DNA from 2 places in the Brevibacillus jepli genome. Region 1 is predicted to be linked to the other one. Evidence: predicted binding sites of a transcription regulator. Region 1 holds the regulator's gene; the other holds the start of a gene.
The links. Region 1 encodes CtsR, which represses protease genes until heat stress. Its sites were predicted from a motif close to ATGGTCAATAAAGGTCAAACA; they were not measured.

Region 1 (10,922 bases):
TTGATCATATTACTTTCCCTCACTATAGCAAAAATGATTTTACCATGTCAAATAGCCAAAAATTTTAACATAGTTGTCATTTTCTCGTCAACCGGGAACACCTGTTTCTTTCGATGATAAATTGACAGAGAGCTGACTCCCTTCTTATAATGTCAGTAACACAATGAGCGAAAATTGTGACGATACCAACAGCCTAAAGCAGAGGTGAACCAGATGGACATTCGAAACGTAGACGACTTTCAAACGCAAGTATCAGAGCTTTTGATCAGACATCGAAGCGTACTGGACGTCATGTCCAAAGTTCAGGAAACGGCATCCCGTATTAACCGTTCACTGACAAAAGCCATCACCGAATGCGGCTGTGTAGAAGTGGTTGCCAAAAAACAGACGTACGATTCCAACAAAAATCTGGAGGACAACAAGTCCCATTTGGACACCCACTTTAACGGTCCGCTGTGCGAGCATTGTCGCGACGTAGTTACTGCCGAGCTAGGCAAGAACCTCTTTTACCTCACAGCCTTGTGCAATATTACTGACATCAAGCTGGAAGATGTGCTACAGAAAGAAACCAACCGACTGAATACTCTGGGTGTCTTCAATCTCTCTTAAAAGTCCTTCACTCGTATTACGAATGAACCCCTAAAAAAGTTGCATACAAAAAAAGAAAAACCCGCACATAAAAGTGTGGGTTTTTTCATGCTGAAACTATTCAAACGGTACGGATTCTTCCTCTTTGTTTTTACGCTTACGTAATTTTTTGACGAGAAAGTCAACGTTTTTTTTTATTCCATACAGAGCGTAAAAAGCAAGTGGCAGGAAGACGATTTTTGGAAATTGCTGCGGATACTTAATCGCAACGACAACCACGATCGCAATGATAATCGGTGTGATCCAGTAGGCCGATTTTGGAATCCCCACTTTTTTGAAGTTAGGATACTTGACCTTGGATACCATCAAAAACGCAAGAAGCAACATACTTACGGCAAGCAATACCGGAGTGAACACTTGATGATAGAGTGCAAGTGTTGCCAGTACGCCACCCGCTGCCGTAATTGGCAAACCGATGAAATACCCCGGAACCCCGGCCTGTACGTTAAAACGCGCCAAACGAAGCGCACCACAGATCGGAAAAATGGCTGTTATGAGAATCCCAAGCAAATCAAAGTGTTGCAAGACGACAACATACATGATGAACGCTGGCGCAATCCCAAATGTAATGACGTCAGAGAGTGAATCCAGTTCCTTCCCGAACTCGCTTTGGGCATTTAGCATACGCGCTACACGTCCATCCAGCCCATCTGCCAGCATACCAATGATCACTGTGATCGCTGCATATTCGACGTATTGATCGCCTCGAAACGCAAGAATAATTGCTAAAACTCCCAGAAACAAGTTGCTTACGGTTAGTATGTTCGGTAACGATTTCACGAACATAGACTACCTCCTGATTTCTTTTGCGTAAGGAGCAGGTTAGTCCCCTAGGCAAATGCTGAATACAAATAATGCCTTTATCCTATTCTACTTTAAATGTGCCTGTCAATGAACACTTGTTCTTGAATCCGTTTCAGTCCCTCTTTAATCGCTCTCGCTCGGACCTCACCAATTCCTTCTACTTCGTCTAATTCCTGAATCGTAGCCATCATAATCCGTGGTAAATGATGAAAATGCTCTACCAGGTTCGCGATGATCGATATGGGCAGACGCCGTATCTTGTACAGGATTCGATAACCTCTTGGAGAAACCGATTCGTCCAGCATACTGGCATTGGAGGAATACCCCAGCGCTCTTAAAAAAGATGTGAGCTCCAGCATTTCATCAGAGTTCAGTTTTTTCATGTCCCTGAGCACGAGATCAGGTGAATAGGATGGATCTCTGGAATAGTCCCGTATGAGCATATGGGCCTCTTCCTCAATGTTTGAAACAAGCTCCTCCAGCTGCATACTGACAAGCCTTCCTTCTACCCCCAATTCACATATGTACTTGGATACCTCTGTCTTTATACGTATCACCATCTCAATGCGTTGCAAAACAGAGGCAACCTCATGTAAGGTAACGAGCTCCTCAAATTCTAATGCACCGAGATTCGTCAACGTTTGATCCAGCACAGCCTTGTACTTCTCAAGCGTAGAGACTGCCTGATTCGCCTTGGCCAAAATAACGCTGCTTTCACTTAAGACATACCGAAAATGACCCTGGTACAACGTGATCACATTGCGACGCTGAGAGATAGCAATGACCAGATGATTGGTTTGGATTGCCGTCCGTTGCGCTGTGCGATGCCGAGTCCCTGTCTCGCTCGTAGGGATAGAGGAGGGTGGGAAAATTTGTGTATTGGCGTACAGGATGCGCTTTGCGTCCTCACTAACTATAATCGCCCCATCCATCTTCGCTAATTCATACAAATGGGCAGGAGAAAAATCACAATTGATGGAAAAACCGCCATCTACGATCGTCTTCATCTCCGGACCGTACCCAATGACGATCAAGCCCCCGGTTTTCGCCCGTAAAACATTTTCCAACCCTTCACGAAGCTGTGTTCCGGGTGCCACGAGGCGAAGCACATCACCGAATTGTGGAGTTCTTTTGTTGTTCCCCTGCATGCCCACTCCTACCTCCTTATCACCTCGTTCAACGCATCAGCAATATTGCTGACACCGATCACTTGAATATCTTCTGGTGCATCCAGACCGCGGATGTTTTTCTCCGGTATGATGACGCGTTTAAAGCCTAATTTATGTGCCTCTCTCACTCGTTGTTCAATACGGGAGACACCGCGCACTTCACCTGTCAATCCAATTTCTCCGATGACGACATCATGTGGATTGGTAGCGTGATCACGGAAGCTGCTAGCAATGCTTACGGCGATCGCCAAATCAACCGCTGGCTCATCTAATCTTACCCCACCTGCTACATTCACATAAGCATCCTGGTTTTGCAGCATCATGCCCATGCGCTTTTCCAATACAGCCATAATCATCGCCACCCGCTGATGATCGACCCCTGTTGCTGTTCTCCTTGGGGTAACGAAGCTAGTAGGAGCAACGAGAGCCTGCAGCTCAACCAATACGGGACGTGTGCCCTCCATACTTGCTACTACAGTAGAACCCGCAACGCCGAATGGACGTTCTGCCAAAAAAATTTCCGATGGGTTCGCTACTTCCTCCAAACCGCGATCCTTCATCTCGAAAATGCCGATTTCGTTTGTCGAACCAAAGCGGTTTTTGACGGCGCGCAAGATTCGAAACGTATTATGTCGCTCTCCTTCAAAGTAGAGAACAGCATCCACCATGTGCTCAAGCATACGCGGACCGGCGATGGAGCCTTCCTTGGTTACGTGACCAACGATGAAGGTACCGATCCCTTTTCCTTTGGCAATTCTCATTAATTGGGCAGTCGCCTCGCGTACTTGCGCAACACTTCCCGCAGCTGATTGGATGGCGGGATGAAACACCGTCTGGATCGAGTCAATGATCAGTACATCAGGGTCTACTTGATTAATATGCTGTTCGATCAAATCCAAATCATTTTCTGCCAATACAAACATCGGCGGCGTTTGCATATGAAGTCGATCCGCGCGAATTTTAATTTGCTTTGCCGACTCCTCCCCAGATACATAGAGAACCTTTGCCCCTTGATGTGCCAAGGCAAACGAGGTCTGCAAAAGCAATGTCGATTTTCCGATTCCGGGGTCCCCCCCGACCAAAATGAGTGACCCAGGAACGAGTCCTCCACCAAGCACACGATTCAATTCTCCGATGGTTGTATCCATGCGAGGCTCTTCTTCACTTGCTACCTGGGTTAATGGGATCGCCGCTTGGCGCTGACCGCCACTCAGACCTTCGTGACGATGTGCGTTTTTTACCGTTACTTCCTCCACTAAGGTGTTCCAGTTGCTGCATCCCGGACATTTTCCCATCCACTTCGGCGATTCATAGCCACATTCTTGACACGCGTATTTCGTTTTATACTTTGACATAATCGCACCCTCACTTGGATTTCTTTCTCTACTTTTATCATAATTACGCACCCAAAAAAAGAATACCTCCCGAATCAGGAGGCATTCTATTACGTTTAGACCCGCTTACGATTTCGATTTTTCAAGACGCTTAACAACCAGCTTACCTTCTTCGGCTTCGATATTGACGGTATCGCCTTTACTGATCGTGCCCTTGAGCAATTCCTCGGACAAATTATCCTCGATGTGGCGCTGAATAGCACGACGCAGAGGACGAGCACCGTAGGCCGGATCGAAGCCTTCTTTTGCCAATACCTTCTTGGCTTCTTCGGTCAATTGGAAATCAATGTCTTGCTCTTTCAAACGTTTACGCAGCTCTTCTGTCATGAGAGATACGATTTGTTCGATGTGCTCTTGCTCCAAGGAGTGGAACACGATGACTTCGTCGATACGGTTCAAGAACTCAGGACGGAAGCTCTTCTTCAGCTCATCCATGACTTTGTCCTTCATATCCTGATATTTTCTTTCCGAATCGTTGGTCGTGAAGCCGAGTGTCGTATTCTTCTTGATCATGCTCGCTCCAACGTTGGAAGTCATGATGACAACCGTATTGCGGAAATCAACGGTACGTCCCTTGGAGTCTGTCAGACGACCATCATCCAATACTTGTAGCAAGATGTTGAATACATCTGGATGGGCCTTCTCGATTTCATCCAGCAAAATAACGGAGTAAGGCTTACGACGCACTTTTTCGGTCAGCTGACCGCCTTCGTCAAAGCCTACATAGCCAGGAGGGGCACCTACCAGACGAGCTGTAGAATGCTTCTCCATATACTCGGACATATCCACTCGGATCATTGCGTCTTCGTCACCGAATAGCGTCTCCGCTACGGCACGAGCCAATTCAGTTTTACCCACACCGGTAGGACCCAGGAAGATAAACGAACCGATCGGGCGTTTTGGGTCTTTGAGACCAGCACGGGCACGACGGATGGCACGCGAGATGGATTTGACTGCTTCGTCCTGACCAATGACGCGATCGTGCAAAATCTCTTCCATCTTCAGCAAGCGCTCGGTTTCTTCTTCCTTCAGCTTCAACACCGGGATACCCGTCCAGCTCGCTACAACTTGAGCGATGTCTTCAGGAGTAACCTCCATGTTTAACTGACCTTGGCGCTCTTTCCAGTCTTTTTTCGTTTTATCCAGTTCTTCCCGCAGTTTTTGCTCCTGATCGCGAAGTGCTGCTGCTTCCTCGAATTCTTGCGATTGTACCGCTGCGTCCTTTTCCTTGCGCACCTCTTCCAGACGTCCCTCAAGCTCTTTGAGGTTCGGTGGAACGGTAAAGGATTGCAAACGGACCTTGGATGCCGCCTCGTCGACCAGGTCAATGGCCTTGTCAGGCAGGAAGCGATCTGAAATATAGCGGTCAGACAGTTTCACTGCCTGTTCGATTGCTTCATCTGTAATTTTGACACGGTGATGCGCTTCATAGCGATCACGCAAACCGTGAAGGATTTTTATAGCATCCTCAGCCGTTGGTTCATCGACCTGAATTGGTTGGAAACGACGCTCCAGTGCCGCATCCTTTTCGATGTACTTGCGATATTCATCCAGCGTAGTAGCACCCACGCACTGTAGCTCGCCACGTGCCAGAGCAGGCTTCAAAATATTGGAGGCATCAATTGCACCCTCTGCTCCACCTGCACCAATCAAGGTGTGCAGCTCATCAATAAACAGGATGATATTTCCGGCTTGGCGAATTTCGTCCATGATTTTTTTCAGACGATCTTCGAACTCACCGCGATATTTGGTTCCCGCGACAACGGTACCCATATCTAATGTCATGACGCGTTTGTCACGAAGTGTCTCCGGAATTTCGTTATTGACGATTTTTTGGGCAAGACCTTCTGCGATTGCGGTTTTCCCTACACCAGGCTCACCAATCAGAACAGGGTTGTTCTTGGTGCGTCTGCTAAGTACTTGGATCACACGCTCAATTTCCTTTTGGCGACCGATGACCGGGTCGAGCCCACCATCACGAGCGATTGCTGTCAGATCCCGAGCTAAACCGTCCAATGTCGGTGTATTTGCCGCTGGATTTCCTCCAGACGGTTGATGAGATGCCATCATTTCTGAGCTTCCCAGAAGCTGAAGAACTTGCTGACGTGCCTTGTTCAGACTAACGCCCAGATTGTTCATGATTCTAGCAGCAATGCCTTCCCCTTCACGGATCAAGCCAAGTAGAATATGTTCAGTACCCACATAGGTGTGACCCAGCTTGCGGGCTTCATCCATAGACAGTTCAATGACCTTTTTGGCGCGAGGTGTATAGTTTGGTGTGTAATTACTACCGGACTGCTCTGTTCCCCGCCCGATTAACGACTCCACTTCGCTCTGGATTTTATCGAGGCCAAGCCCGAGTGATTGCAATGCTTTTGCTGCAATCCCTTCGCCTTCTCGAATGAGTCCCAGTAGCACATGCTCTGTCCCAATATCTTTGTGGCCGAGACGAACCGCCTCTTCCAGTGCAAGTGCCAGTACTTTTTGTGCTCGTTCTGTAAAACGTCCAAACATCATATCGTACACCTCCGTATAACCGTGTTTTTTCTCTATAGATTAACAATTGCGTGTTACCATTCGTACTACTCTTCTTGTGATTCAACTACGCGCAGACGCTCACGAATCAACCGTGCCCTTCTTTCGTCGCGTTGGTCTGGCGTGAGCTTTTGTCCTGCATGATGCTGCAAAAACCCTGGCTGTGTCGTTACCAGCAGTTCGTTTAGAACCAGCGGCGATACATTCGGGATGATACCAAGATCAATACCCAGCCGCACATCAGACAAGCGCTGAGCCGCTTCCTTGGACTCTACCGTACGGGCATACATCAGGATGCCATATGACCGAAAAATGCGATCCTCCAAAGATATACGCGTATGCTCCAGCAAGTACGTACGTGCTACTCGTTCTTGTTCGATGATCTGCCTGGCTACGCCGTATAGGTTGGAAAGGATATCTGACTCAGACATCCCCAGTGTTACCTGATTGGATAACTGAAAAAGATTCCCTAATGCTTCGCTTCCTTCTCCATAAATTCCTCTAACCACCAGACCAACTTGATTAATTGCCTGTAAAATTCTGCTGATCTGCTGGGTCATCACCAGAGCTGGCAGGTGCAGCATCACAGACGCACGTATTCCCGTGCCGACATTCGTTGGACAGCTAGTAAGATAACCCCTACTCTCGTCGAATGCGTAGTTCAAGTTTTTCTCGAAAATGTCGTCTATCTTCGTACCTATGTCCCACGCCTCATTCAAGCGAAAACCGGGTAAAAGTACCTGTATTCGAATGTGGTCCTCTTCATTAACCATGATGCTGACAGACTCATCTTCTCGAAGCAATACAGCGCCTTTGCGTGATTCCTCCGCCAGATGAGGGCTAATCAGATGCTTCTCGACGAGAACGCGTTTTTCTAATGGGTTAATTTGGTCCATATGGACGACCTGGAGCTGATGCTTTTTGCGCATGGCCTGCGAATCGCTTACTTCAGTTACCTTTCTGACGACTTCCTCGCCCTGCGAGTCCGTTGCCAATAACGGAAAAGGGTGCTGGCGCAGGTTACGGGCAATACGCAACCGTGTGCTGATGACAATATCGGAATCAGGACCTTCTCCTTTCATCCAATTGCTCCACGGATTTTGCATAAACTGCTTCTGGGACATAACCAGCTTACCTCCCTTGCTACGATTGGGCCATTTTTTGTTCCAGTGCTCGAATTCGATCACGCATTTCTGCAGCCTTCTCGAACTCTTCACTGGCGACATGACTTTGCAGCGCTTGCTTTAATTGCTCCAGCTCTTTGCGGATCTTCAGTTGACCACCCGTCCGCTCTGGTACTTTTCCACTATGCTGTGTGTTCCCATGAATCCTGCGGAAAAGTGGGTCCAGTCGATCACCCAAAAAGGTGTAGCAATCACTACAGCCGAATCGGCCGCTTTTACTGAACTGAGAATATGTGAGCCCACATGTTTCGCATTGAAGCGGCTTATTCGTCGCTGTTTCGCGTCCATTCTTTTGCATGGGATCGAATTTTAAAAGTCCTGACAGGAGATTATTGATGCTGAAGTTGTGAAAGCCGGTAAAGACGTCGCCTTTTTCCTGAGCACAGTGCTCGCAAATATGGTATTCGGTTTTCTCACCATTGACGATTTTCGTCAAATGCAGTGTCGCCGGTCGTTTTCCGCATTCCTCACAGTTCATTTCATCATACCTCCTAACGCTTGCTTTTAATTACCTCAACAAGATCGCTGCGATCATCTGCTTTAAAATATTTGCCCGCAAACGATCTCGCAATTCAGCTTCTAGAGTTAAAACGCTTCGCGAGGTAGCGATTTTCATTAATGTTGCTTCCCTGATGTTGACTAGACCTTCCTCCAGCAATCTTTCTACGATCGCGTTTCCTACGCTCTGACTGATACTTTCGCCAATCAGTTCTTCCGTTAACAATTCCTGCAAGCGTGCTTTGCTGACAATTTGCACCTTGCGTATTCGAATATACCCGCCGCCTCCGCGTTTACTTTCTACGATATATCCTTTTTGAACAGTAAAACGCGTATTGATGACGTAGTTGATCTGAGACGGCACACATTGAAAATGGTCGGCAAGCTCACTACGCTGAATCTCGATCGATCCATTGGGACTGTTTGTAATGATGCTTTTCAAGTGATGTTCAATGATGTCCGAGATGTTACGCAAGTCATCGCCTCCTATTCCTCTGTGCTTGTTCTTTAAGAGTGTTGTCACCATTGACTTTGACTATCTTTGACGTTAATTATAATGGGTTTATTGCGTGCCCGCAAGTGTCCCTTACACATTCTAGTGTGGGCAAAAGAGGGTCGCTTGAAACAAGGACATCATCAACAAAAAAACCACTCCCTGAGGAATGGTTTATGTTTGTTATTGTGCATTGGTGTCGATTGCTGGCAAATGACTCAGCAGCTGAGAGAAGCTGGTAATGATGACATCGGCACCGTCAAGTTCACCTGGTTTGGCAAAACCAAAGTCGCATCCAATGGTAAATAAGCCATTGGTCTTCCCTGCTTCCACGTCGGAGTGGCGATCGCCTACCATGATTGCCTGCCCGACTTTGTAATCAGACAAAAGTTTTGCAACCAGGTCATTTTTCGTTTGCGTACGGAATCGGCCAGCCGAGTATAGGTCGGTCATCAGCGGCTTTAACCCATATTCGTGACAAATGGCATCGATGTACGCTTCCTGACCATTACTCGCTACAAACAAAGCAAATCCTTTTGCATGCAGATTTTCCAGGGTTGCTTTTACTTCTGGATAAAGCTCGGTCACTCTTTCTTTGATTAACTGGATTTCATTGTCTAATAAGAAAGCGTCTGCTGAGCGAATGGCTTCATCACTCGCACCCGGCAGCAATTTATCCCAAATCTGCTCGATCGTCATTCCCAGTACATGGATCAGTTCACGTTCGTCAGGGGTCTCACCTTGCCATAGCCCTTTTTGACGAAGCTGGTCAAACGTTCGAATAAATGCTGGTGTAGACAGCTTTTCTGTTTGCAGTAACGTGCCATCCATATCAAATAATATGGCGTATGGTACACTCATGGGCTCCTCCATTTTGTCTGGCTAGGCAGCTATTCTACTTCTCCTTGCACCATATTCATGTCTTCCATGATAAACTCGGTAATTCGTTGTGCAGCATCTGGCTTCGAGATTTTTTGCCCCATTCGCCGCATATAGTCGACTTTTGACGGGCTGTGTAATAGTTCATCAATAAAGTAAATCAACTGCTCCGACAGATTGGCATGTACCGCACATCCGTTATTGAGCAAAAAGTGACTGTTCCTCTCTTCCTGTCCAGGCAAAGGGTTATAAATAATCATCGGTACCCGTTTACTCATCACTTCAGCTGATGTGAGTCCACCTGATTTAGTTACAATTAAATCAGCCGTTTCCAAGTACTCGTGGAAATTATTGATGAATTTTAGCGGTACTACCTCGTGGCGATACGTACGGTTCACAACTTTTTTGTACAGCTTATCGTTTGTCCCTGTTAACACAAAGGTTTTCAACGGAATATTAATCTCTTCCAGACCATCTAATACCTTTTCCATCGAACCAAGACCCAATCCGCCGCCTGAAAGAATGATACTTTTTTGTTCAGGAGCAAGACCGAGCTTCTGCCGAATCAGATCTGGTTCCAATGGCAAGCTGAATTTACGCATGATGGGAATCCCCATCGGAATGAATTTTTGATGATCCTGCCGGTACACATCTAACAGGTAATACAACTGTTCATGTCCGATGAAGTAATAATTGATGTGGTGATTAATCCATGAAGGATGGATTGTATAGTCGGTAATGATCGTATAGATCGGTTCCTTCCAATCATTTCTCCCTTTCAGTACGGAGAGCATACAGCTGGCAAATGGATGCGTAGCAATGAAGGCATCAGGCTGTACACTGTTGATCAGCTTTTTTAGTTTGTTTGCCAATAACTTATTCATCAGCACATTCATATCGAAGAAGCGGCTTTTTTCTGTATTATGATAGATTCTGCCCCACATCTTTGGTGACAATCTCAACAGATTCATATAGCTTTCCAGCAAGATCTTGTGAAAAGTGGGGCTAATATATTCCAACGTATCAATGATCATCGATGTGCAACCACTCTCGGCCAAGCTTTCTTGCATGGCCCGCGCTGCCTGGTTGTGACCGTTACCGATGGAAGCGGAAAAGATTAGAATTTTTTTCATGAACGATTCTCCTTCATAACCTCGCCTACTCCAACGCCTGGATCAGGTACCTTCTCATGTTAGTCTACCCCAAGACCCGTCTGCAAGAGGGAACTTGTCGGTCGTTCGGCCTAACTTATCGACAAAATAATTGCGAGTTTGACTTTTTAGCTGTAAAAACGAAAAACCTCCTTACCCATTCTGGG
Region 2 (10,922 bases), on a different contig from region 1:
GTGAAAAAGAGGATGTATACAGCAAACACGAACGAGCTCGTCGCAGTCTGGAAGAGGGACGATTCCTGGAGGCGTTGGACACGCTAAAAGAAATCGTGGAAGCCGATCCTGACTTTTTGCCAGCGTGGAACAATTTGTCTCTTGCCTACTATTATGCCGGGGAATTCCAGAAGGCGATGGAGACCATCGAACAGACGCTGGATAAGGAAGAAGGAAACTTGCACGCGCTGTGCAATCTGGCGGTTTTGCTCTCCCATCACAATCAAACGACAGATTTGTTGAGCTTGATCGATATGCTGAAAAAGGTCGTTCCGTTCCATCCGGAAAATACGTATAAGCTCGCAACAACAATGGGAGTGCTCGGTCAGCATGACGAAGCGTATTTCCATTACCAGAGAATGCTGCGAAATGGACGACCGCATGAGGCGTGCACATACCACTATGCTGCGATCTCGGCTTACTTGAGCGGGAAAAAGGATCAGGCACTGCGCTGGTGGCAAAAAGCCAAGCAGTTGGATCCAGAAGCAGGCATCGCAGATCAATACATTCAAATGGTAAAAAGCGAACAAGAAGGGGAGACTATAAAACCGATCCCCTATCAATATAATACGACGCAGCGTGAAGTTTCTTGGGAAAAAGCTTCATTCACGGGAGTAGAGGATTTTAAAACAGACCCAATGATCCGTGCATCCCTTCTCTGGGCATTGCAGCACGGACGTGATGAAGTCAAATTCGCAGTGCTGCAAACGTTGTCTCTGATTGGAGACGACGAAGCTGAAACCGCGGTTCGTCAATTTTATTACCAGACCGATAACGAACAGCTACAGAAGCTGGCATTGCTGGCATTGGCTGATATGGGTGCAGACATGCCAGAAGAAACCCCAGATTTGGCAAACTGCTCAACTAAGGCGGATACGCTTGCAAACAGTGTAGAAGAAGGCATACGTCAATATTTACTCGCGCAGGGCAAGCAGGAAGCCGGGGAATGGTGCCTCGATGTATGGCACAAACACCACGAATATGCCCAAAAGCATGTACAAGTGCGAAAAGAAGTAGCGTGGGTCGCAGCATTGGAATATGTATACGGAACGATAACGAACGAAAAGCAATCGCAAACCCATCTGGCTCAGAAATACGGCATTTCTGTCGCTACCTTGGCAAAGTGCGTCAAAGTATTGTCGACACTTGATTTTAAATAGATTATTACATTATAATTAGTTTAAACAAGGAATAGACTGTGTGAGATGAGGAGGCAACAAGCATGAGCGACCAAAAAATTTATGATGTCATTATCGCCGGAGCTGGCCCTGCCGGAATGACGGCTGCTGTATATACATCCCGTGCTAACATGAGCACATTGATGCTGGAGAGAGGAATTCCAGGCGGCCAGATGGCTAACACGGAAGATATCGAGAACTACCCTGGCTTCAGTTCTATTCTCGGTCCTGATCTCTCTACAAAAATGTTCGAGCATGCACAGCAATTCGGTGCGGAGTACGCATACGGCGAAATCAAGGAAATCCGCGATGAAGCACCGTACAAGCGAGTCATCACAGGTGACAAGGAATACTTGACCAAATCTGTCATTGTGGCAACTGGGGCAGAGCACCGCTTGCTCGGTGTACCAGGAGAAAAAGAATTGTCCGGTCGTGGCGTTTCTTACTGCGCGGTTTGCGACGGTGCATTTTTCCGTAATAAAGAACTGGTGGTTGTTGGTGGAGGAGACTCTGCGGTGGAAGAAGCTGTATTCCTTACTCGCTTCGCTTCTAAAGTGACGATTGTACACCGTCGTGATCAGTTCCGTGCACAGAAAATCCTGCAAAAACGCGCTTTCGATAACGAAAAAATCGAAGTGATCTGGGATACAGAACTGAAAGAAATCCGTGGTGAAGGCAAAGTACAAACGCTTCTCTTGGAAAACACCAAAACAGGTGAACAAAAAGAATTCCCGGCAGATGGCGTATTCATCTACGTAGGAATGGACCCACTGACTGAAAGCGTACGCCCATTGGGCATCACCAACGACGCAGGCTACGTACTGACTGACGAAAAAATGAACACCAAAGTAAAAGGTGTCTTTGCAGCAGGTGATGTACGCGAAAAAATGCTGCGCCAAGTCGTGACAGCTACCGGAGACGGTTCCATCGCTGCGCAATCTGCTCAGCACTATGTAGAAGAGCTGAATGAAAAGCTAAAGGAACAAAATGTCACAATCTCTTAACCTGCTTGTAACATGGGTGAAATAATTCACAGGTAATATATAGACAATGAATTGACCCCCTTATCTATATAAACAATTGTTGCGTGGCTGGCATTCAGTCACGCATCTTTTTTTCTAAAGAAGCTTGTACTCCTGTTGAAGACAAGGATGGAAAAACAGGGGAAGCCGCTCAAAAAGGTGCGAATAGGGTGGACAATATGGTATGCTATTGTCAGAATCGTAGGAGGCGAGTTGCGTGACGGAATTGGGAAACGACAAGGCCATGAATCTCCTGATTATTACCGGAATGTCAGGTGCGGGAAAAACAGTTGCTGTACAAAGCTTGGAGGATCTGGGCTATTTTTGTGTAGACAACCTACCGCCTGTACTGATTCCCAAATTTGCTGAGTTGGTCAAACAGTCTGGTGGGAGTATTGAGCGAGTCGCATTGGTGATTGACTTGCGAGGACGTGAGTTTTTTGAAAATCTAGCCGTAACCATGGAGAGCCTCAATCAGATGAACGGATTATCATACCATATCCTTTATCTGGATGCGAGCGATCAGACATTGGTTTCCCGGTATAAGGAAACACGTCGCAGACATCCGCTATCTCCGAACGGTTCCCCTCTGGAAGGAATTCACGCTGAGCGCCGCTTGCTGGAAGAAATGAAGGGCTGGGCGCATCAGATAATCGATACGAGTCAAATGAAGCCAGTTCAGCTTCGAGAAAAAATCATCAACCAATACGGTCAACAAGGATCACCACTTACGATTAATGTATTGTCGTTTGGTTTCAAATATGGCGCACCTATAGACGCTGACTTGATGTTCGATGTCCGTTTTTTGCCTAACCCGCACTATGTGGAGGATTTGCGTCCGAAAACGGGATGTGATCCAGAGGTGGCAGAGTATGTGATGCAGCACAAGGACACGAAAGAATTTTTAGGAAAGCTTACAGACTTTTTGGGGTATACCCTGCCGCATTACCAGCGAGAGGGAAAAAGTCAACTTGTGATAGGGATTGGATGTACCGGTGGCAAGCATCGCTCGGTCGCCATTGCAGAACATTTGGGAGAAACCTTTGGAAAAGATTTTTCTGTCCGTGTCAGTCATCGAGACATGGAAAAGAACAAATGAGCATAAGATGGCAGGAAATACTGAAGCGTTCATAAAAAGCCACCTGTGGTATGTGTATTAGAAATAATGAGGTGACATATGCCTACTAAGGGAATCGGGAGGCTACAGTCAAGGCCATTACGGCTTGTCGTCATTGGCGGAGGAACGGGTCTTTCTGTCCTTCTGCGCGGCTTGAAGCACGAACCGGTGCATATCACAGCGATTGTAACGGTTGCAGACGATGGGGGAAGCTCTGGACGTTTGCGAGAAGAAATGGATATGCTTCCACCCGGCGACATTCGAAATGTATTGACTGCTCTGGCCGATACAGAGCCGTTGATGGAAAAAGTCATGCAGTATCGTTTTTCCACAGGCACGGGATTAGCAGGGCATAATTTGGGAAATCTATTACTTGCAGCGATGAACGAAATCACTGGAGATTTTGTCACCGCAGTCAAAACATTAAGTGGAGTTTTGGCGGTACGTGGAGATGTATTACCTGCTTCCACGCAATCCATTCGGTTGAAAGCGGAAATGACAGATGGATCTCTCGTAATCGGAGAATCCCAAATACCGTTGACTGGCAAAGAAATTAAGCGAGTTTTCCTCGATCCGGAGGATGCAGTTCCTCTAAGCGAAGCCTTGCTGGCAATTGCCGAAGCGGATGCCATTTTGATTGGGCCTGGTAGCTTGTATACGAGCATCCTGCCCAATTTATTAGTACGCGGGTTATTTGAAGCGATTACACGCGCTGAAGCCCCGAAAATTTACATCTGCAATGTTATGACGCAGCCGGGAGAGACAGACGGCTTTTCTGCATCCAGGCATGTGAATGTTATGTATGAACATGTAGATAGACCATTTTTGGATACGATCATTGTCAATTCAGCCGAGCTGCCTATTCATGTATTGGATAAATACGCGGAAAAAGGAGCAGCTCCTGTCCTATGTGACCTAAAACAATTGCGCCAGCTTGGGCTGCATGTTGTGGCGAAGTCGCTGGTCACATTTGAGGATGGATACCTACGTCATGATGCACATGCTGTCAGCAAGCAGGTTGTGTCACTCGTCAAGCGAAGACGGAAGGTGCTGAAGATAGAGAAGGAGTAGTGAAGTCGATGTCATTCGCCGCGCATACCAAAAAAGAGCTTACCATGACGGAGGGTGCCGATTGCTGCAGCAAGGCAGAGCTCTCAGCCTTGATTCGGATGAATGGAAGTCTGCAGTTTGGAGCCGGACGACTGGTGCTGGATGTGACAACAGAGAATGCGGCGATTGCCCGACGTATTTACACATTAATCAAGAGGCTGTTTCAGATACACGCTGAACTTCTGGTTCGTAAAAAGATGCGTCTGAAGAAAAATAACGTCTACATTGTGCGTATTCCGAATAAGGCCAATGAGATTTTGCAAGACTTGGGCATCATGGATCAAAGCCTATCGTTTATCCCGGGAGTAGCTCCAGAAATTGTGAAAAAGTCCTGCTGTCGAGCAGCGTATTTGCGTGGTGCTTTTTTGGCGGGAGGCTCAGTCAATCATCCAGAGGCGTCCAGCTATCATCTGGAGATTTTCACTTCCTATCAGGATTTTTGCGAAGCATTGACCAAGATCGCCAATCGGTATAAACTAAATGCCAAGTGCATCGAGCGGAAAAAAGGGTATGTTCTCTATATTAAGGAAGGCGAGAAGATTACAGAGTTTTTGAGCTTGATTGGGGCTCATCAGGCTCTTCTGTATTTCGAGGACGTCCGAATCGTAAAGGACATGCGCAACTCGGTGAACCGCTTACACAATTGTGAAATCGCCAACATTAACAAAACGGTGAATGCAGCAACCAGACAAATGGAAAATATTCAACTCATCGATCAAGAGATGGGATTAGAGAATTTGCCAAAGCGTCTGCGCGAGGTAGCGGAGCTTCGAGTGGCTCATCCTGACATCAATTTGAAAGAATTGGGAGAGATGGTGCCGAGCGGAGTTGTTAGCAAATCGGGCATTAACCACCGCTTGCGAAAAATTAACGAAATCGCTGACAAAATACGAGAAAAACAAAATATTTCGATGTAGATGCATGATATACTAAAGGATAATAGTCTACAAGTAAGGAGGTCCATTCATGGTTCAACAGCAGGTCGTGGTTCAGTTAAAGACCGGTTTGCAGGCTCGTCCGGCAGCCTTTTTCGTACAGGAGGCCAACCGTTTTGCATCGGAAGTCTTCGTAGAAAAAGGCAACAAAAAGGTCAATGCGAAAAGCATCATGGGTATCATGAGCCTCGCAATCAGCTCTGGAACGGAAATTACCATTTTGGCAGAAGGGCCGGATGCCTCCCAGGCAGTCACCAGCCTTACGAATCTGGTAAGCAAGGAAGAATAGACTCATGAGAGACACTTTTCCCTTAAGGGAGGTGTCTTTTTTTGTGGATCGTTTTGATGTACATGTATCAATTCAGTTCGCGCAGGGCATTTCTAACCATGTATATTGCATGAAGGAGGAATGAGACATGAGTAACCGTGATACGTGTCACGAAGGCCGCGATTGTTATGACATGGACATTGATCGGATGATAAACGAGGGACTAGGGGGCGGAGTTGTTTCCGACCAAAATGGCCTGATTGAAGAGACAAGTGTAGACACGATGACAGGGGCTACGGCAGCCAAGCAAGCCCTTGACGATGATCAATAAAGGGAGTCAGTCACTTATGAATGTATCGAGAGCACAAGCCATCATGAAATCCGACGACCATATCAAGGTTGAGTACGAAGGACAAGCCGTGTGGATCGATGCGGTAGACGAGAAAACCTCTACAGCAAGTGTCCATGAGGAAAAGAATCCAGGACATAGTCGTACCGTTTATGTCAGTCAGTTAATGGAAGTATAACAATGATCTATCGCAGGATCGTTTAATAAAATGCGGTAGCAATCTACTATAACAAGGAGCAGTTTACCTAAAGGAACTGCTCTTTGTTGTATAGATCAATAAAAGGGTAAAGTCGTTTCCCAAATGATAAAAGTATCCTAAAATATTAATTGTCAGACTATACTGAACTCAAAGTGTTTTCAACGAAGAGGGGGAGAAAAATGACAATATCCATGGATCCAAAAGAGTTCATCAATCGCCGTCAAAGACTCGCGGAAAAAATGCCTGATTTCAGCGCATTGGTACTATTTTCAGGGGTGGTCAAGACACGCAGCCATGACGATAAATATCCGTTTACCCCGAATCGCAACTTCTATTATCTAACCGGCATTGCCGGGAGCAACCTCATTCTCATGATCACGAAACGCGCGGGCACCGTGACCGAAACGTTATTTCTTCAGCGCCCAAATGAACTGGAAGCGAAATGGACAGGAGCCGTCTTATCGGATCGAGAGGCGAAAGAGCAGTCTGGTATCGAACACTTCGACTATCTCGATGAGTGGCACCAGTCATTTGGAACCTTTATAAGGCGCTGCGAAGGAAAGGGCTCGCTCTATCTTGACTTGTATCGCTGTCTGTGGAACGATGAGCTGACCCCTGCCGAGACTTTTGCCGAAGACGCGCAGAAGAAATACCGGACTCTGCAGATTCACGACGCCGGCCCATGGCTAAAAGAACTGCGTATGGTGAAGAGTCCGGCAGAGATCGAAGAAATCAGACGCGCGGTTGCGATTACGGATGAAGCAATCCGGCGCATGTGGTCGCATGCACGTCCTGGAATCATGGAATATGAGCTAGAGGCGCACTATGATTTCTCGTTGAAGTCGCATGGTGTTCGAGAGCTCCCTTATTTACCCATTATTGCTAGCGGGCTCAATGCAACTGTCTTGCACTATGAAGCCAACAATCAGTGTGCGAAAGACGGTGACTTGGTCCTCCTCGACCTCGGTGCAACATCGAACTACTATGCGGCTGATATTTCGCGAACGTTTCCCGTGAATGGTCGCTTTACAGAACGTCAGAAGGAGATCTATCAACTCGTGCTCGAAGCAGAAATCAAGACCATCGAAGCAGTGAAGCCTGGTGTCACACTTCCACAACTAAATGATGTCACAAAACAAGTCTTTGCAGATGGTCTGCTACGTCTCGGTCTCATCCAAGATAGCAGTGAGCTGTCAAAATACTACTACCATTCCGTGTCTCATCACCTTGGACTGGATACGCACGATATACCAGATTACAGTACTGCCTTGCAACCCGGTATGGTGATCACGATTGAACCCGGTCTGTATATAGAGGAAGAAGAAATTGGTATTCGGATTGAAGATGATGTGTTAGTAACAGCAGACGGCTGCGAGGTGCTATCATCGCAGATCCCGAAGGAAATCGAAGAGGTGGAATTGTTGATCGGGAAAAAGGAATAGGCATACAAAACATACAAAAACACTCGGCCAGTAGATTAGGCACGAGTGCTTTTTTTACTTACGATCATTTATTTTTTGGAAGACGGTTCGGAAGTGATCACTTTGTCAATCAATCCGTACTCTACTGCTTCTGCGGCAGAGAGGAAGTTGTCGCGATCGGTATCCTTTTGGATGCGCTCCAAAGGCTGACCTGTGCGTTCAGCCAAGATGGTGTTCAGATGATCACGCATCTTCAAAATACGTTTAGCGGCAATCTCGATGTCGCTCGCTTGTCCTTGTGCGCCGCCCAATGGCTGGTGAATCATCACTTCACTGTTCGGTAGAGCAAAGCGCTTGCCTTTTGCCCCGGCAGCCAGTAGGAAAGCTCCCATGGAAGCAGCCATTCCGATACAAATGGTGGACACATCAGGTTTGATGAAGTGCATCGTATCGTAAATCGCCATACCGGCAGTAATAGAACCACCTGGGCTGTTTATGTACAGGTGAATGTCTTTCTCCGGATCTTCCGCCTGAAGGAACAACAACTGTGCCACAACGATGTTGGCTACGGTGTCGTTGATTGGGGTTCCCAGAAAGATGATGCGGTCCTTGAGCAGGCGGGAATAAATGTCGTAAGCACGTTCCCCGCGGTTCGTCTGTTCAATGACAGTTGGAATCAAATTCATGTGCATCTAGTCTTCCTCCTCTCTTTGTAACAATATCATACACAAAAGGTCAATGAAGGTCAAACACATAACTGCGTGCCCTCACTACCATGTTTGCCAATTTACCTCTCTCTAAACCTACTCGAAAAAGAAAACAATCATTCCTTGGAATTCTCATCAGCTTCGGTCAAATCAACCGCAAGTTTCAGCGTGGCCTTCATCTTTTTTCCCTTGATGATCGTGTATTCATCGACTTGTTTGGCTTGAAGCTGATTAATGGCTTCCGCCAGCTCTTGTTGATCCTTGTATGGCTCAATGGTTAATAAGCATTCTTCGTCACTTGCTTCTTGATATATGAGAAAAAAGCGTTCCCCTGCCATGAGTTAGCCTCACTTTCGATAGTTATCCACAATGTTATGCACAGGTTGTGCACAAAAACATTTGTTCGCGGGATATTTATTTTTTTCCTAGTCTGGTCATGTTTGGCGAGAGAATTACATAGGAAAAGTATGGAATAAAAAAGAAGGAAAAAGTTGATTTGTGTCGAACTTTACAAAATTGGAATTCATTTCATCAAATTTAAGGGGTGTTTCTTATGCTTCGCAAGTTTTCGACATTGATGCTGACAGCGGCTCTATTGACTGGAAGTGTAGCAGCAACTGCTGCTTTTGCTCAAACAGCACCTGTACAGCAACAAAAAATCAAGGTTCAGCTTAACGGCAAGGAGTTCCCATTCCCACAAGAAATCGTAACAGAAAACGGTGTGGCTTATGTAAATGCGAGCACATTGGCGATTGCATTGGGCGGAACCGCAGCATGGGATAGCACGACCAAATCCCTGCTGATTGCCAAAGAAAACAAGTACGCTCTGCGTATGTACGAAGACAAAAACTTTGCTTATAAAAACGGCAAAGAGACGAGTATCGCAAATCCGCCACGTCCAGTGACGGGAGCAGTGCTTGTTCCGCTCGTATTCATCGCACAAGAATTGGGTGCAACAGTAGAGTACGATGCAAAAACTCTTACCTACAAGCTAAGCATTCCAATCACGAAGTAACATTCGTTTTGTCCAGATAACCACTTCTATGCGTAGAAGTGGTTATTTTCTTCTGTGCAGCTTTCCCATAATATGATTGATTCTTCTTTTTATCATTTCTATTGCAAATTTTCTAAAATATCCTACAATAAGATTGTGATTCATAGTTTGTTCATAAATAAAGAGGGGGAAGTTTTGCTATGAGAAAACAGAAATCATTGTCGATACTGGCTGCGACATTTGCTCTGAGCACATTGCTAGCAGGTTGCGGCGGCGGTACAGGTGCTGGTACAGGCACTGGTGGACAAAGTGCAGCTCCACAGCCGAGTAACAATAGCGGAGGTAGCACGGGTGGAGCGAGCGGAGCTACTGAGAAGCTCGTGATTGCCGTGGTAGGTCCGATGTCTGGTCAATATTCCGATTACGGCAGCACAGCTAAGGCTGGTGCTGAATATGCGTTGAAAGAAAAGGCAGAAGCATTCAAAGCACTTGGATTTGACGTGCAGCTGTCCGCTCAAGACGATCAAGCTGACCCGAAACAAGGGGTAGCAGTCGCACAAATGCTGATTTCGAATCCTGATGTAGTCGGGGTAGTAGGCCATGCTACAACAGGTGCTTCGATTACAGCAGCAGCTCAGTACGAGCAAGAAAGCCTCGTGATGGTATCGCCATCCGCGACAGGCTCTGATTTGACTGAGCAAGGCAAGAAGATCGTACACCGCATTTGTGCGCGTGATGATCAACAAGGCTCCAAAGCTGCGGTTTTTGCAAAAAATCAGTTGAATATCAAAACAGCTTTTGTCATGCATGATAAGGCTGCTTATGGACAAGGTCTTGCTGAAGAAGTGAAAAAGCAATTTGAAAAAGATGGCGTACAAGTTCTCGGCTTTGAAGGGGTAACGGCAGGGGAGAAGGATTATAGCGCGATCATCACCCAAATCCTTGCGAAAAACCCGGAGATGATCTACTTCGGCGGATACTACTCTGATGCAGGTATCATCGTGAAGCAAGCACGTGAAAAAGGCTTCAAAGGTGTCTTCATGGGTGGCGATGGCTACGACTCCGCTGACCTGATAAAAATTGCTGGTGCAGAAAATGCCAATAACGTTGTATTTACTTCTACTGTTGGCGATATTGGTGCTACGGAAGATGGCAAGAAATGGATCACTGACTTCGAGAGCGCGACTGGCAACAAGGTAGGGATCTTCACTTCGTTTGGTTATGACTCCATGGGTGTTATGCTGAACGGTCTGGAAGAAGCGATCAAAGCAAACGGCGGCAAAAAGCCAACCCGTGAACAAGTGCTGGAAGCTGTTCACAAAACCAAAGATTACAAAGGCAAATTCGTTAACGTAACGTTCAACGAAAAAGGCGACAACGACTTTGCTTCCGTATACGTGTACAAGTATGAGGACGGAAAGAAAGTATTCATGGGTGAAGCGAAGTAATCATTCATGATGAATAAGCCGTTTTGGGACATACTACGTTTGGCATGAAGACCAGAGCTGGAAAGGAAGGGATTCAGATGTCAAACAATCGAAATACGAAAAACGGTGGCAATCAAGGGCACAGCAGCAAGTCGC

Region 2: a site for CtsR is predicted at 8,370-8,390, ahead of clpP (ATP-dependent Clp endopeptidase proteolytic subunit ClpP). Genes of this name have one in related genera too.

The regions. Positions count from the first base shown of each region.
Region 1 is NZ_JBFEFW010000031.1:103-11,024, reverse strand. It holds gene AB1L17_RS25355 (nucleoside triphosphate pyrophosphohydrolase family protein) at 214-609, shown strand; gene pssA (CDP-diacylglycerol--serine O-phosphatidyltransferase) at 706-1,434, opposite strand; gene disA (DNA integrity scanning diadenylate cyclase DisA) at 1,524-2,600, opposite strand; gene radA (DNA repair protein RadA) at 2,609-3,976, opposite strand; gene AB1L17_RS25335 (ATP-dependent Clp protease ATP-binding subunit) at 4,082-6,532, opposite strand; gene mcsB (protein-arginine kinase McsB) at 6,598-7,674, opposite strand; gene mcsA (protein-arginine kinase activator protein McsA) at 7,694-8,212, opposite strand; gene AB1L17_RS25320 (CtsR family transcriptional regulator) at 8,243-8,707, opposite strand; gene AB1L17_RS25315 (HAD hydrolase-like protein) at 8,909-9,586, opposite strand; gene AB1L17_RS25310 (MGDG synthase family glycosyltransferase) at 9,616-10,737, opposite strand.
Region 2 is NZ_JBFEFW010000039.1:848-11,769, forward strand. It holds gene AB1L17_RS27890 (tetratricopeptide repeat protein) at 1-1,199, shown strand, start outside; gene trxB (thioredoxin-disulfide reductase) at 1,262-2,221, shown strand; gene rapZ (RNase adapter RapZ) at 2,457-3,338, shown strand; gene AB1L17_RS27905 (gluconeogenesis morphogenetic factor MgfK) at 3,417-4,427, shown strand; gene whiA (DNA-binding protein WhiA) at 4,436-5,383, shown strand; gene AB1L17_RS27915 (HPr family phosphocarrier protein) at 5,433-5,690, shown strand; gene AB1L17_RS27920 (hypothetical protein) at 5,818-6,000, shown strand; gene AB1L17_RS27925 (H-type small acid-soluble spore protein) at 6,017-6,196, shown strand; gene AB1L17_RS27930 (aminopeptidase P family protein) at 6,397-7,659, shown strand; gene clpP (ATP-dependent Clp endopeptidase proteolytic subunit ClpP) at 7,728-8,330, opposite strand; gene AB1L17_RS27940 (hypothetical protein) at 8,462-8,683, opposite strand; gene AB1L17_RS27945 (copper amine oxidase N-terminal domain-containing protein) at 8,899-9,360, shown strand; gene AB1L17_RS27950 (branched-chain amino acid ABC transporter substrate-binding protein) at 9,540-10,787, shown strand.